Regions from separate parts of the Streptomyces sp. NPDC056169 genome, predicted to be linked through region 4. Evidence: riboswitches for the same ligand, from Rfam matches in the RefSeq annotation. Region 4 holds a riboswitch; each other region holds the start of a gene.
The links. Region 4 has a riboswitch for cobalamin ahead of ACFC0G_RS00325 (cobalamin biosynthesis protein). Riboswitches for the same ligand answer to the same signal wherever they lie in the genome.

Region 1 (3,350 bases), on a different contig from region 4:
GCAGGGTCTCGCGGAGGGCCGGCTCGTCCACCTGGATGACCGAAGTGCCCGCCGCCTCCAGGTCGTTCACCTCGTCCCGCAGGGCGAGAGCGACCTGGCGGGCGGTGTCGGCGAGCGGCTGGTCGTCACGGACGAAGGACCAGGCGAGCATGGTGACGGGTCCGGTGAGCATGCCCTTGACGGGCTTGGCGGTGAGGGACCGGGCGTACGCCGTCCAGCGGACCGTCATCGGCGCCGGCCGGGAGATGTCGCCGGCGAGGACCGGCGGCCGGACGTAGCGGGTGCCGTAGGACTGGACCCAGCCGTGCCGCGTGGCGAGGTAGCCCGTGAGCTGTTCGGCGAAGTACTGGACCATGTCGTTGCGTTCGGGCTCGCCGTGGACCAGGACGTCGAGGCCGGTCTTCTCCTGGAAGGAGATCACTTCCTGGATCTCGGACCTGATGCGCTCCTCGTACCCGGCGGTGTCGATCCGGCCGGCCCGCAGGTCGGCCCGGGCGGTCCGCAGCTCCGCGGTCTGCGGGAACGAGCCGATGGTCGTACTGGGGAGCAACGGAAGCCGGAGGGTGGCGTGTTGGGCGGCGGCCCGTTCGGCGTACGGCTGGGGGCGCCGGGTGTCGGAGGCGGTGACGGCGGCGGCGCGGGAACGGACGGCCGGGTCGCGGGTGATGGGGGAGCCGGCCCGCGAGGCGAGGTCGGCGCGGTTGGCGGCGAGCTCGGCGGTGATGGCCCCGGTGCCCTGTGACAGGCCCTTCGTCAGGGTCACGACCTCGGCGGTCTTCTGGCGGGCGAAGGCGAGCCAGCGCAGGATCTGCGGATCGATCTCGCGTTCGGCCGCCGCGTCGAGCGGGACGTGCAGCAGGGAGCAGGAGCCCGCCACGTCGACGCGGTCGGCGAGGCCGAGGAGGGTGCCGAGGGTGGTGAGCGACGCCGCGAGGTCGTTGACCCAGATGTTGCGGCCGTTGACCACACCGGCGACGAGCCGCTTGCCCGGCAGGCCGCCGGCGGCGGCGAGCGCGTCGAGGTTGGCGGCCGCCCGCTCCGTGAAGTCGAGCGCGAGCCCCTCGACCGGCGCCTTGGCCAACACCGGGAGGGCGTCGCCGAGTCGGTCGAAGTAGGAGGCGACCAGGAGCTTGGGCCGGTCCGTGAGCCCGCCGAGGTCGCGGTAGGCGCGGGTGGCGGCGTTCAGTTCCGCCGGGGTGCGGTCCTGGACGAGCGCGGGCTCGTCGAGCTGGATCCAGTCCGCGCCCGCCGCCCGCAGGTCGGCGAGGACCTCGGCGTACACCGGGAGCAGCCGGTCGAGGAGGGTGAGCGGATCGAAGTCGGCGGCCACGCCGGGCGCCGGCTTGGCGAGCAGCAGGTAGGTGACGGGGCCGATCAGGACGGGCCGGGCGGCGAGGCCCAGGGCGAGGGCCTCGCGGAGCGCGGTGACCTGCTGGGAGGAGTCGGTGGAGAAGACCGTGCCGGGCCCCAACTCCGGGACGAGATAGTGGTAGTTGGTGTCGAACCACTTGGTCATCTCCAGCGGTGCGACGTCCTGGGTGCCGCGCGCCATGGCGAAGTACCCGTCGAGCGGATCCGCGGCGACGGCCGCCCGGTGGCGCTCGGGGATCGCGCCCACCATGACGGTGGTGTCGAGGACGTGGTCGTAGTACGAGAAGTCGCCGGTGGGGACCTCGGTGATGCCGGCGGCGGCCAGCTGCCGCCAGGTGGTGGCGCGCAGGTCGGCGGCGGTGCTCCGGAGGGCGTCGGCGGTGACGCGGCCCTTCCAGTACCCCTCGACGGCCTTCTTCAGTTCCCGGTCGGGCCCTTGGCGGGGGTAGCCGTACAGGGTGGACTGCGCTGCCGCGGCTGCGGACTTGGTGGTCACGGAGATCTCCTTCGCGAGATGAATCCCTGAGATCCCGGAGACGGGACGCGGACGCGAAGGGGTGACGGAACGGACGGCGCGACCCGGCGCGGTGCGACGCGGTCGTCCTTCTCGCTCTGTACGCCGACCCGCCCACGAGGTCACCGGAATGTCCGCGCGCGGAATCGTCCGCGTGCGGGCAACGGGCAGGTCTTCGGACTCGCGGGCACGTCCTCACGGGGGAGGACTCCTAGTGGCCGTCGCTTCCCAGACCCGTCCCGGGTCCAGTGCTGATGACGGCGGTCGTTCCCGCTCACCGCTGCGGGGCAGTCCCGGATTCCCACCGGGTTCCCTCTTACGACGCATCCCGTCCGGCTGACGGGGCGAACCAGCTGCACCCGCAGCCTAGCCTGGTCGTCCGGTTGTTCGCACGCGACGGGACTCCGGAGCGCCACCGGGCCCCGGAGTCCGTCATGTCGGGTCGTACGTGCGTGTGCGTGCGTGCGTGTCGGGGTCAGGCGCCGCAGAAGGACTCGGTCCGGACGAAGCCGCCGAGGTTCTCGTCGTCGGTGCCGAGCAGCGTGTCCGCGGACTCGGGCAGGCACTCCACCGCCTCGACCTTGTACTGGGGGTACGTCCCGAGCACGGTCGGGGAGGCCGCGAGCGCGACCCGTACCCGGCCCGTCGCCGAGATCGTCACCCGGCCGGCGTCGCTCACCGCCGAGTCGAACGGGCCGTCGTCGCCGGCGTCCGCCGCCGACCCCACGACGAGCCTGCCGGCGGCGGTCACCGCGATGTCGGAGATGTGCCGTGCACCGTCGTCGGCGGGGTGTGCGGCCCGGTAGGTCCGGCTCGTCACCGCCCCGAACAGCGGCTGCCCCCACGCGGCGAACGTCAGCGGCGCCGCGTACAGGGTGGCGGGACGGCCGGGGCCGGCGCCCCGGTCCGCCCACAGGGCGGCGAGCTTTCCGTTCTGGGCGACGAGCGCGAAGCTCTCGAAGTCGTCGCCCTCGCCGATCGCCGGCAGCGGCGTGTAGTCGACGACCGTCGCCGTCGAGCCGGCGACCTTCAGGCGGAACAGGACTCCGCGGCTGGTGAGTGCCAGGTACTCGCCCGGCATCCCCGGGACGGCCTCGATGGCCTCCAGGTCGACCGGCTCCGGCCCGTCCCAGGTGAGCGGCGCGACGGTGTCGGAACCCTCCCGATGGGTGATCCGGGACAGCCGCTGTTGCCCGGACCGCTTGTTGTCATGGACGACCAGGACCTGCACGCCGGTGCCGTCGTCGGTACGGCCCTCGTACGCGAGACCGCTGACACCGCTGAGGACGTCGCCACCGACCTTCTGCCACTCTCCGGCGGCCCCGGCGGGGGCGGAGCCCAGCGTCGTCAGCAGCGCGGTCGCCGCGGTGAGCCAGGCCATGCGCTGCAACATCGAAAGTTTCACGGAGTCGCTTGCCTTCTCTGTCCGACAGACGCGAGATCACGCGCCGGACGTCAGGCTATG
Region 2 (3,350 bases), on a different contig from region 4:
ATCAGCGTCCAGATCTGGGCGCGGATCGCCGGCAGCTTCGACGGGTCCATGGAAGAGATCTGCGCGTACTCGTCGAGCAGCTGCTCCAGGCGCGCGATGTCGCCGTACGACTCGGCGCGCGCCATCGGCGGCACCAGGTGGTCGACGAGCGTCGCGTGCACGCGCCGCTTGGCCTGCGTGCCCTCGCCCGGGTCGTTGACGAGGAAGGGGTAGATCAGGGGGATGTCGCCGAGGGCCGCGTCGGGGCCGCAGGCGGCGGACAGGCCGGCGTTCTTCCCGGGCAGCCACTCCAGGTTGCCGTGCTTGCCCAGGTGGACCATGGCGTCGGCGCCGAAGCCGCCGTCCTCGGCGCGGGCGGCGATCCAGCGGTAGGCCGCCAGGTAGTGGTGGGACGGCGGCAGATCGGGGTCGTGGTAGATCGCGATCGGGTTCTCGCCGAAGCCGCGCGGCGGCTGGATGAGGACCAGCAGGTTCCCGCGGCGCAGGGCGGCGAGCACGATGTCGCCCTCCGGGTTGCGGGAGCGGTCGAGGAACATCTCGCCGGGCGCCGGGCCCCAGTGCTCCTCGACGGACGCGCGGAGCTCGGCGGGGAGTTCGGCGTACCAGCGCTTGTAGTCGGCGGCCGGGATCCGGACCGGGTTGCGGGCGAGCTGCTCCTCGGTGAGCCAGTCCTGGTCGTGGCCGCCGGCCTCGATGAGGGCGTAGATCAGCTCGTCGCCGTCGCCGGAGACGAGACCGGGGAGCTCCTCGGTCGGGCCGAAGTCGTATCCCTCCGCGATCAGGCGGCGGAGGAGGGAGACGGCGGAGGCCGGGGTGTCCAGGCCGACCGCGTTGCCGATGCGGGAGTGCTTCGTCGGGTACGCGGAGAGGACGAGCGCCAGCTTCTTCTCGGCGTTCGGGATGTGGCGGAGCCGCGCGTGGCGGACCGCGATTCCGGCGACCCGGGCGGCGCGCTCGGCGTCCGCGACGTATGCGGGCAGGCCGTCCGCGTCGATCTCCTTGAAGGAGAACGGGACGGTGATGAGCCGGCCGTCGAACTCGGGGACGGCGACCTGGCTGGCCGCGTCCAGCGGCGACAGGCCCTCGTCGTTCTCCTCCCAGTTCTCGCGCGAACCGGTCAGGCACAGCGCCTGGAGGATCGGCACGTCGAGCGCGGCGAGCGCGCCCGCGTCCCAGGCCTCCTCGTCGCCGCCGGCCTGCGCCTCGGCGGGCTTGGTGCCGCCCGCGGCGAGGACGGTGGTGACGATCGCGTCGGCGGTACGGAGCCGGTCGAGCAGCTCCGCCTCGGGGGCGCGCAGGGACGCCACGTACAGCGGGAGCGCCTGGGCGCCCGTGTCCTCGATCGCCTCGCACAGGGTGTCCACGAAGGCGGTGTTCCCGCTCATGTGGTGGGCGCGGTAGTAGAGCACCGCGATCGTCGGGCCGCTCTCGGTACGGGCCGTGCGCTCCAGGGGGCCCCAGGTGGGGGCGGCGGCCGGGGCCTCGAAGCCGTGGCCGGTGAGGAGGACGGTGTCGGAGAGGAAGCGGGCGAGCTGCTCCAGGTTCGAGGGGCCGCCGTGCGCGAGGTAGGCGTGCGCCTCGGTGGCGACGCCGACGGGGACCGTCGAGGTCTCCATCAGCTGCGCGTCGGGGGCCTGTTCGCCGCTGAGCACGACGACCGGCTTCCCGGTGGCGCGGATCGCGTCGATCCCCTCCTCCCAGGAACGGAGGCCGCCGAGGAGGCGGACGACGACGAGCTCGACGCCGTCGAGGAGGGCGGGCAGTTCGGCGAGGGGCAGCCGGGAGGGGTTGGCGAAGCGGTACTCCACCGGGCCCTCGGCCGAGGCGGCGTTCGCCGCGCGGGCACTGAGCAGGTCGGTGTCGGAGTGCGACAGCAGCAGAAGCATGGCGTGCGCAGGCCCTTCCTCGGGGTTGTCCGCGCCCCGGGTGGTCGTGTGGACGGCGGGAGTTCCTGGCTCACCCGTGCCATCGCTGGTACGGGCTCACAGTGGCGGGACCGCGCCGGATTCTCACCGGGCTTCCTCCCCGGGGCCCTGGGACCCCATGCCGATCTGCATCCTAGATCGTGGCGTCGTCGGGGCGGGGCGGGCCGTGGAGTCGGCCGGATCACACTCGGTGGCGGCCCGGTGCCCCGTGGGTATGCTCGCCGCCATGCCGCCCACCCCTCCCCCGACGCCCGAACGGGACGAAGCTCGCATACGGGACCGTGGCGACGCCTGCCCCGGGGCGCTGCGCCTGCACGCCGCCGACGACGGCCGGCTGGCCCGACTGCGGCTGCCCGCAGGACGTCTGACGTCTCGTCAGGTCGAGGCTCTGGCGACGGCCGCGGAGTCCCTGGGCGACGGGCGGATCAGCCTCACCTCCCGGGGGAACGCGGAGCTGCGCGGCCTCACGGAGGAGTGCGGGGCGGAGCTCGCCGCACTGCTCGCGGAGGCGGGCCTGCTGCCCTCCCCCACCCACGAACGCGTCCGCAACATCGTCGCCTCGCCCGCCGCCGGTCTCGACGGACTCGGCGGCCCCGAGGTCCAGTTGTGGGCCCGCGAGCTCGACGGGCTGCTGTGCGGCGAGCCGTGGGCCGCGGCGCTTTCCGGCCGTTTCCTGTTCGTGCTCGACGACGGGCGCGGTGACGTGGCGGGGCTCGGCGGCGATGTGACCTTGGTCGCAGTGGAGCCGGGGACGGCGGTCCTGTACGTCGGCGGGCGGGCCTTCCGGGTCGGCGGAGCCGACGCGCCCCGGGCCGCGCTCGCCGCCGCCGGGGCCTTCCTGGACGCCGCCCGCACGGCCGGAAACGGCGCCTGGCGGGTGCGGGAGCTGCCGGAGGACCACGCCCCGGACGTCGCGGGCGCGCTCGCCCGCGCGGGGATCGCGGCGGAGCCCGTACCCGCGCCACACCTACGTGAGCGCGCGCCCCTCGCCCCCGGGCCCCTCGGCGCCACCGCCCTGTACGTCCTCGTGCCCCTCGGCCGCCTCACCGCCGCCCAGCTGCGCGCGCTGCTGCCCGCCGACGAGGTACGGCTGACGCCGTGGCGCGGTGCCGTCGTCGTCGGGGCGCGGGCGCGGGCGACGGACGCGGACCGGCTCGGGGAGCGGCTCCCGGACCGGCTCGGGGACCAGCTCCCGGACCGGCTCACGGACCTCGCCTCGTACGGGCTGATCACCCGCCCCGACTCCCCCTGGGCGGGCGTCGGCGCCTGCACCGGGCGCCCCGGCTGCGCCAAGTCCCTCGCGGACGTCCGCGCCGACGCGCACCCGGGGTCCGCAAGGCCGCTCCCGTCCACCGGGCCCCACCCGGGTTCCGCCGGGCCGCTCCCGTCCGCCGGGCCCCACCCGGGTTCCGCCGGGCTCCTCCC
Region 3 (3,350 bases), on a different contig from region 4:
TCCAGCTGCTCGGCGGGATCTGGATCCTCCAGACCTTCCCGGCGCTGGTCGGCGGCCTCTTCACCCGCTGGTTCCACCGCTGGGCGCTGCTCGCCGGCTGGGCCGTCGGCATGGTCTACGGCACGGTCGCCGCGTACGGCGTCGCCAGCCCGACGCAGAAGCACTTCGGCGGCTCCTCCGCCGAGATCCCGGGCATCGGCGAGATCGGCTACATCGGCCTCACCGCGTTCGTCCTCAACGTCGTCGTCACGGTCGTCCTGACCTTCGTCCTCAAGGCCCTGAAGGCCCCCGAGGGCGTCGACGAGACCTCCCCGTCGGACTACACGGTCGACGCGCCGGCCCGCGCGGCGAAGCCGAAGCCGGACCCGCAGGCGGACCCGAAGGTCGGCGCCGGAGCGCACTGACCTCGCGGTACGACACAGGGGCCCGGGATCTCCGCCAGGAAATCCCGGGCCCCTTCCCGTACCCCCGGGGCACACTGCCCCCATGGACTTCACGATCAGGGCGGTACGGCCCGAGGAACACGAGGAGCTCGGGGAACTCACCGGGCTGACATACCTGAACGACGGGCTGCTGCTGTACGGCGAGGACGACTTCTACCTGGACGTACTGAAGGACACGGCCCGGCGGGCCCGCGAGGCCGAGGTGCTCGTCGCCGCCGACGAGGACGACCGGATCATCGGCGGGGTGACCTTCGCCCCCGGCTCCACCCCGTGGGCGGACATCGCCGTCGCCGGCGAGGCCGAGTTCCGGATGCTCGCGGTCGCTCCGGAGGCCCGCGGCAGGGGCGTCGGAGAGGCCCTCGTCCGCGCCTGTGCGGACCGCGCACGGGCCCTGCCGGGGTGCGCGCGGCTCGTGCTCTCCACCGACGCGAAGATGGTCTCGGCGCACCGGATCTACGAGCGGATGGGCTTCGTCCGCACCCCCGAGCGGGACTGGGAACCGATTCCCGGCCACCAGCTGCGGACCTACGCCCTGGAGTTCTGACACACGGACGACACAACATGTGGGGGGTTCTGCGAGCAGCGCCCCCCACATGTATGCTCGTCCTCGCTGTCGACGCAGGGAAATCCGGCGCGAATCCGGAACTGTCCCGCAACGGTGTGCTTCGTGTTGATTCGTACGAAGTGAGTCCGAGGACCTGCCGACAGCACACCCGGTCCAGCCGTTCCGGGTGTCACTGACGTCCGGGCCTCGCGGAGTGGGCCGGTGGACGCGGCGCGTCCTGTGTACGGATGCCCGCCTGCCCGCCTTCCCCCGCCGCGGCCCCGAGCCGAGCGAGGGAGAGCCCCCACGTGACCATCGCGCCCGCCGATCCGGCCACGGCGATCGAGAGCGACGGACCCGGCACCGTGCTGCTGCGGACCCTGACCGATCTCACCGCCGACCTCCCCGACACCGACCCCGGCAAGATCGCCGCCGCCGCGCTCCGCGGCCGCAGCGCCACGTCGGACGAGGCGGAACTGCGCGAGCTGGCCACCGAGGCGGCCGCCGGTCTGATCTCCGAGGACCCGGCCTACTCCCGGCTCGCCGCCCGGCTCCTGACGATCACCATCGCCGAAGAGGCCGCCGGCCAGGGCGCGGTCTGCTTCTCGGCCTCCGTGGCCGTCGGCCACCGCGAGGGCCTGATCGCCGACCGCACCGCCGACTTCGTCGCGCGGCACGCGGACCGCCTCGACGCGACCATCGACCAGACCGCCGACGACCGCTTCGGCTACTTCGGTCTGCGCACCCTCTTCTCGCGCTACCTGCTGCGCCACCCGATCACCCGCAAGGTGATCGAGACCCCGCAGCACTTCATGCTCCGCGTCGCCTGCGGCCTCGCCGAGGACGAGAGCGTCCGCGCGCTCGACGAGGTCGGCGCGCTGTACGGCCTGATGAGCCGCCTGGACTACCTGCCGTCCTCCCCCACGCTCTTCAACTCCGGCACCCGCCACCCGCAGATGTCCTCCTGCTACCTCCTCGACTCCCCGCAGGACGAGCTGGACTCCATCTACGACCGCTACCACCAGGTCGCGCGCCTCTCGAAGCACGCCGGCGGCATCGGGCTCTCCTACTCCCGCATCCGCGCCCGCGGTTCCCTCATCCGCGGCACCAACGGGCACTCCAACGGCATCGTCCCGTTCCTGAAGACCCTCGACGCCTCCGTCGCCGCCGTGAACCAGGGCGGCCGCCGCAAGGGCGCCGCCGCCGTCTACCTGGAGACCTGGCACGCGGACATCGAGGAGTTCCTGGAGCTCCGCGACAACACGGGCGAGGACCAGCGCCGTACGCACAACCTGAACCTGGCGCACTGGATCCCGGACGAGTTCATGCGCCGCGTCAACGCCGACGCCGACTGGTCGCTCTTCTCCCCGGCGGACGTGCCCGAGCTCGTCGACCTGTGGGGCGAGGAGTTCGACGCCGCCTACCGCGCCGCCGAGGCGAAGGGCCTGGCCCGCAAGACGATGCCGGCCCGCGACCTGTACGGCCGGATGATGCGGACCCTGGCCCAGACCGGCAACGGCTGGATGACCTTCAAGGACGCCTCGAACCGGACGGCCAACCAGACCGCCGAGCCCGGCCACACCGTCCACTCCTCCAACCTCTGCACGGAGATCCTGGAGGTCACGGACGACGGCGAGACCGCGGTCTGCAACCTGGGCTCGGTCAACCTCGGCGCGTTCGTGGACGTTTCGACCCAGGACATCGACTGGGAGCGGCTCGACGCGACCGTCCGCACGGCCGTCACCTTCCTCGACCGGGTCGTCGACATCAACTTCTACCCGACCGAGCAGGCCGGGCGTTCCAACGCCCGCTGGCGGCCGGTGGGCCTGGGCGCGATGGGCCTCCAGGACGTCTTCTTCCAGCTGAAGCTGCCGTTCGACTCCCCCGAGGCGCGCGCGCTGTCCACCCGTATCGCCGAGCGGATCATGCTCGCCGCGTACGAGGCCTCCGCCGACCTCGCCGAGCGCAGCGGCCCCGTCCCGGCCTGGGACAAGACGCGCACGGCCCGCGGTGTCCTGCACCCGGACCACTACGACGTCGAGCTCAACTGGCCGGAGCGCTGGGCGGCCCTGCGCGAGCGGATCGCCGCGGTCGGCATGCGCAACAGCCTGCTCCTGGCGATCGCGCCGACGGCGACCATCGCCTCGATCGCGGGCGTCTACGAGTGCATCGAGCCGCAGGTCTCCAACCTCTTCAAGCGCGAGACGCTGTCGGGCGAGTTCCTCCAGGTCAACTCGTACCTCGTCGACGAGCTGAAGCGGCTCGGCGTGTGGGACGCCCAGACCCGGGACGCGCTGCGCGACGCCAGCGGCTCGGTCGCGGGCTTCACCTGGATCCCGGCCGAGGTGCGCGAGCTGTACCGC
Region 4 (3,350 bases):
TCTGCCGCCCGCCGTGGTAGCCGCGGGCGGACAGCTCGCCCACCGGCTTGCCCATCAGGACGACCTGGCTGGAGCGGTCGCTGCCCGGCTTGAGCAGGACCGGGTTCATGAGCGCGGTCGGCTCGACCCGGGCGGCCTGGGCCTGCATGGCCTGGGCCCGCCCGATCTCGGCGCCCTCGCGGGTCACGAAGGAGTTGAGGGACATGTTCTGTCCCTTGAACGGCGCCACCTTCAGGCCCTTGCGGACCAGCCAGCGGCAGATGCCGGCCGTCACGACGCTCTTGCCGGCGTCGGACGTGGTCCCGGCGACCAGCAGGCCCCCACCCCTCATGCGTTCCTCCGCTTCGCGTTCTTCACGGCAGCACCGATGATCATGCGGCCGCCGACACAGGCGGCCAGGGTCACGGCGGTGACCCGGCGCGAGAGCCGGACCGCCCGGTCGATGTCGGCGACCTCGACGGGCCGCCCTTCCCCGTTCAGCACGGGCCGGTGCTCGACCCGCCCGCCGTACGAGAGGGTCCCCCCGAGCCGTACGCCGAGGGCGCCCGCGAACGAGGCCTCGACGGGCCCCGCGTTGGGGCTCGGGTGCCGGTCCGCGTCCGCCCGCCAGGCCCGTACGGCCCCGCGCGGATTCCCTCCGGCGAGCGTCGCGGCGACGGCCGTCAGCCGGGCTCCGGGCCAGCCGGCCACGTCGTCGAGCCGGGCCGAGGCCCAGCCGAAGCGGCGGTGGCGCGGGGACTTGTGGCCGACCATCGCGTCGAGGGTGTTGACGGCCCGGAAGGCGACGAGGCCCGGCACGCCGGCGACCGCGCCCCAGAAGAGGGCGCCGACCACGGCGTCGGAGGTGTTCTCGGCGACGGACTCGACGACCGCGCGGGCCATCGCGGGACCGTCCAGGGACTGCGGGTCGCGCCCGCACAGGTGCGGCAGCCGCTCCCGGGCGACGTCCAGGTCCCCGACGGCGAGCGCCCCGCCGATCGCACGGGCCTCGCGGCCCAGGGTCGTCCCGCCGACGACGGCCCAGACGGAGGCGGCGGTGAGCGCCACGGCGGCGGCCGGCCGGTCCCGGACGGCCCGGGCGGCGAGCGCGCCGAGGGCGGCGGTGGAGCCGGCGCAGACGGCGGTGTGCAGGGCGCCCCAGCCGCGGTGGTCGTGGTGGAGGCGCTGTTCGACCGCGGCGGCGGCCCGGCCGAAGGCGGCGACGGGGTGTCCGCGGCGGGGATCGCCGACGAGCCGGTCGACGGCGAGCCCGAGGGCCGCGCCGTACGCGAATCCGTCCGGGGAAAGGCGGCTGGTTCTGGTGCGGCCGGGCATGGCGCAGGTCCTCACTCAGGGTCCGCGCCCTGGATCGACGTGACCGGCGGCGAGAGTTCCTGACTTCCGGACCCGTCGGATCCGGTCACAGTGGCGGGACCGCGCCGGATTCGCACCGGACTTCCTCTGCTGCCGCCGTAATGGCCTCGGCAGTCCACCACGGCCCGCGAACACCCGTCAACTCACCCTTGACCTGCGACAGGTCACTGTGCGAAGCACCACAAACACGGACCACACACACGACGGCCGGGCGGTCGCACCCGAAGGTGCGGACCGCCCGGCCGTCGTACAGAGAGGACCGTCAGGCGACGATCAGATAGATGCCGTACGCCACGGCCGCCACGCACAGGGCGAAGCAGGCGTAGGCGCCGGTGCGGGCCATCGTGGCCGAGCCGCCCTGGGCGGCGGCCTGCTCCTGCTTGGAGAGGCCGATGATGCCGAGGGTGAAGAGGCCCACGAGGGCGACGGTCGCCACGAGGCTGACCCCGAAGACGGCGCCGAGAGCTGCCCAGTCGATCTTCATGTCGTTGGTTCCTTACACCGCTGCGGCGGGGGCCGGGGGAGCGGCCGGGTCCGTGGGGACCGGCGAGGGGATGGTGGTCTTGAGGTCCTCGTCCGCGACGGCGGCGACGGAACCGGCCGGCGGCGGGGTGACGGCCGCGATGGCGGTGGTCACCACACCCGCGGGCTCGGACTCGCCGTCGAGGTCGTCGTCGGTGACGTTGTTGTGGTCGACCGGCTTGCGGCGGGACAGCGACCAGATGACGGCCGAGCCGGAGACCAGCAGGACCGCGACGGCGGCGATGCCCCAGGGGCCCTGCTTGGTGAGGAACTCGGCACCGGCGCCGACGAGGGCGGCGGCGGGCAGGGTCAGGCCCCAGGCGACGAACATCCGGGTCGCGGTCGACCAGCGGACGACGCCGCCCTTGCGGCCGAGGCCCGCGCCCATCACGGCACCCGAGCAGGACTGGGTGGTGGAGAGGGAGAAGCCGAGGTGCGAGGAGGCGAGGATGACCGTGGCGGCGCTGGTCTGGGCGGCGAAGCCCTGCTGCGGCTGGAGGTCGGTGAGGCCCTTGCCCATGGTGCGGATGATGCGCCAGCCGCCGAGGTAGGTGCCGAGCGCGATCGCGACGCCGGCGGCGACGATGACCCAGAGAGGCGGGTTGGAGCCGGGGGCGACGACGCCCTGGGTGACCAGGGCGAGGGTGATGATGCCCATCGTCTTCTGGGCGTCGTTGGTGCCGTGGGCGAGGGAGACGAGACCCGCGGAGGCGATCTGGCCGACCCGGTAGCCCTTGGCGGTGTGCTTCGCCTCGGTCTTGGCGCCGATCTTGTACGTCAGCCGGGTGGCCAGCATCGCGGCGAGGCCGGCGACGATCGGCGCGGCGACGGCCGGGATGAGGACCTTGGTGACGATGGTGGGGCCGTTCACGGCCGACCAGCCGGCCGACATGACCGCTGCGCCGATGAGGCCGCCGAAGAGCGCGTGGGAGGAGCTGGACGGCAGGCCCAGGAGCCAGGTCAGCAGGTTCCACAGGATGGCGCCCACGAGCGCCGCGAAGATCACTTCTGTACGAATGCCCTCTTCGTTGATGATCCCGCCGGAGATCGTCTTGGCGACCTCCACGGACAGGAACGCGCCGACGAGGTTCAGCACGGCGGACATGGCCACCGCCGTCTTGGGCTTGAGTGCACCGGTCGAGATGGTCGTGGCCATCGCGTTGGCGGTGTCGTGGAAACCGTTCGTGAAATCGAACACGAGAGCTGTCACGACCACAATGGCGAGCAGCAGCGTGATGTGTTCCATTTACCCAGGCAATCGTTTGACGTCAGTGGCTCGACGAACGTAAGCAACCTGGGTGAACGGAAGATGAACTGGGGCGGGCGACGTGGTGTCCCCATCCGGTGTCAAGACATTCCGCTTAGCCCCCCGCCGGGGAGTGCGTCCACGATGCGGTCACCCTGCGACCCCGGGTAATCCGGGCCGTTACGGGGCACCGGCGAGCCTGCCCGGTTCACCCCCCGCCGCCCCGTTC

Region 1: it holds a riboswitch for cobalamin, as region 4 does, so the genes downstream of both, metE (5-methyltetrahydropteroyltriglutamate--homocysteine S-methyltransferase) here and ACFC0G_RS00325 (cobalamin biosynthesis protein) in region 4, are expected to answer to the same signal.
Region 2: it holds a riboswitch for cobalamin, as region 4 does, so the genes downstream of both, cobN (cobaltochelatase subunit CobN) here and ACFC0G_RS00325 (cobalamin biosynthesis protein) in region 4, are expected to answer to the same signal.
Region 3: it holds a riboswitch for cobalamin, as region 4 does, so the genes downstream of both, ACFC0G_RS10560 (ribonucleoside-diphosphate reductase subunit alpha) here and ACFC0G_RS00325 (cobalamin biosynthesis protein) in region 4, are expected to answer to the same signal.

Annotation. Positions count from the first base shown of each region.
Region 1 covers NZ_JBHJUO010000018.1:139,488-142,837, forward strand. The annotation lists gene metE (5-methyltetrahydropteroyltriglutamate--homocysteine S-methyltransferase) at 1-1,867, opposite strand, end outside; cobalamin riboswitch at 2,034-2,254, opposite strand; gene ACFC0G_RS28795 (hypothetical protein) at 2,361-3,266, opposite strand.
Region 2 covers NZ_JBHJUO010000003.1:43,080-46,429, forward strand. The annotation lists gene cobN (cobaltochelatase subunit CobN) at 1-1,886, opposite strand, end outside; cobalamin riboswitch at 1,927-2,060, opposite strand; gene ACFC0G_RS05120 (cobalamin biosynthesis protein CobG) at 2,140-3,350, shown strand, end outside.
Region 3 covers NZ_JBHJUO010000005.1:350,866-354,215, forward strand. The annotation lists gene mctP (monocarboxylate uptake permease MctP) at 1-404, shown strand, start outside; gene ACFC0G_RS10555 (GNAT family N-acetyltransferase) at 487-987, shown strand; cobalamin riboswitch at 1,024-1,164, shown strand; gene ACFC0G_RS10560 (ribonucleoside-diphosphate reductase subunit alpha) at 1,296-3,350, shown strand, end outside.
Region 4 covers NZ_JBHJUO010000001.1:57,637-60,986, reverse strand. The annotation lists gene ACFC0G_RS00330 (cobyric acid synthase) at 1-331, opposite strand, end outside; gene ACFC0G_RS00325 (cobalamin biosynthesis protein) at 328-1,314, opposite strand; cobalamin riboswitch at 1,348-1,480, opposite strand; gene ACFC0G_RS00320 (hypothetical protein) at 1,616-1,837, opposite strand; gene ACFC0G_RS00315 (anion permease) at 1,850-3,121, opposite strand.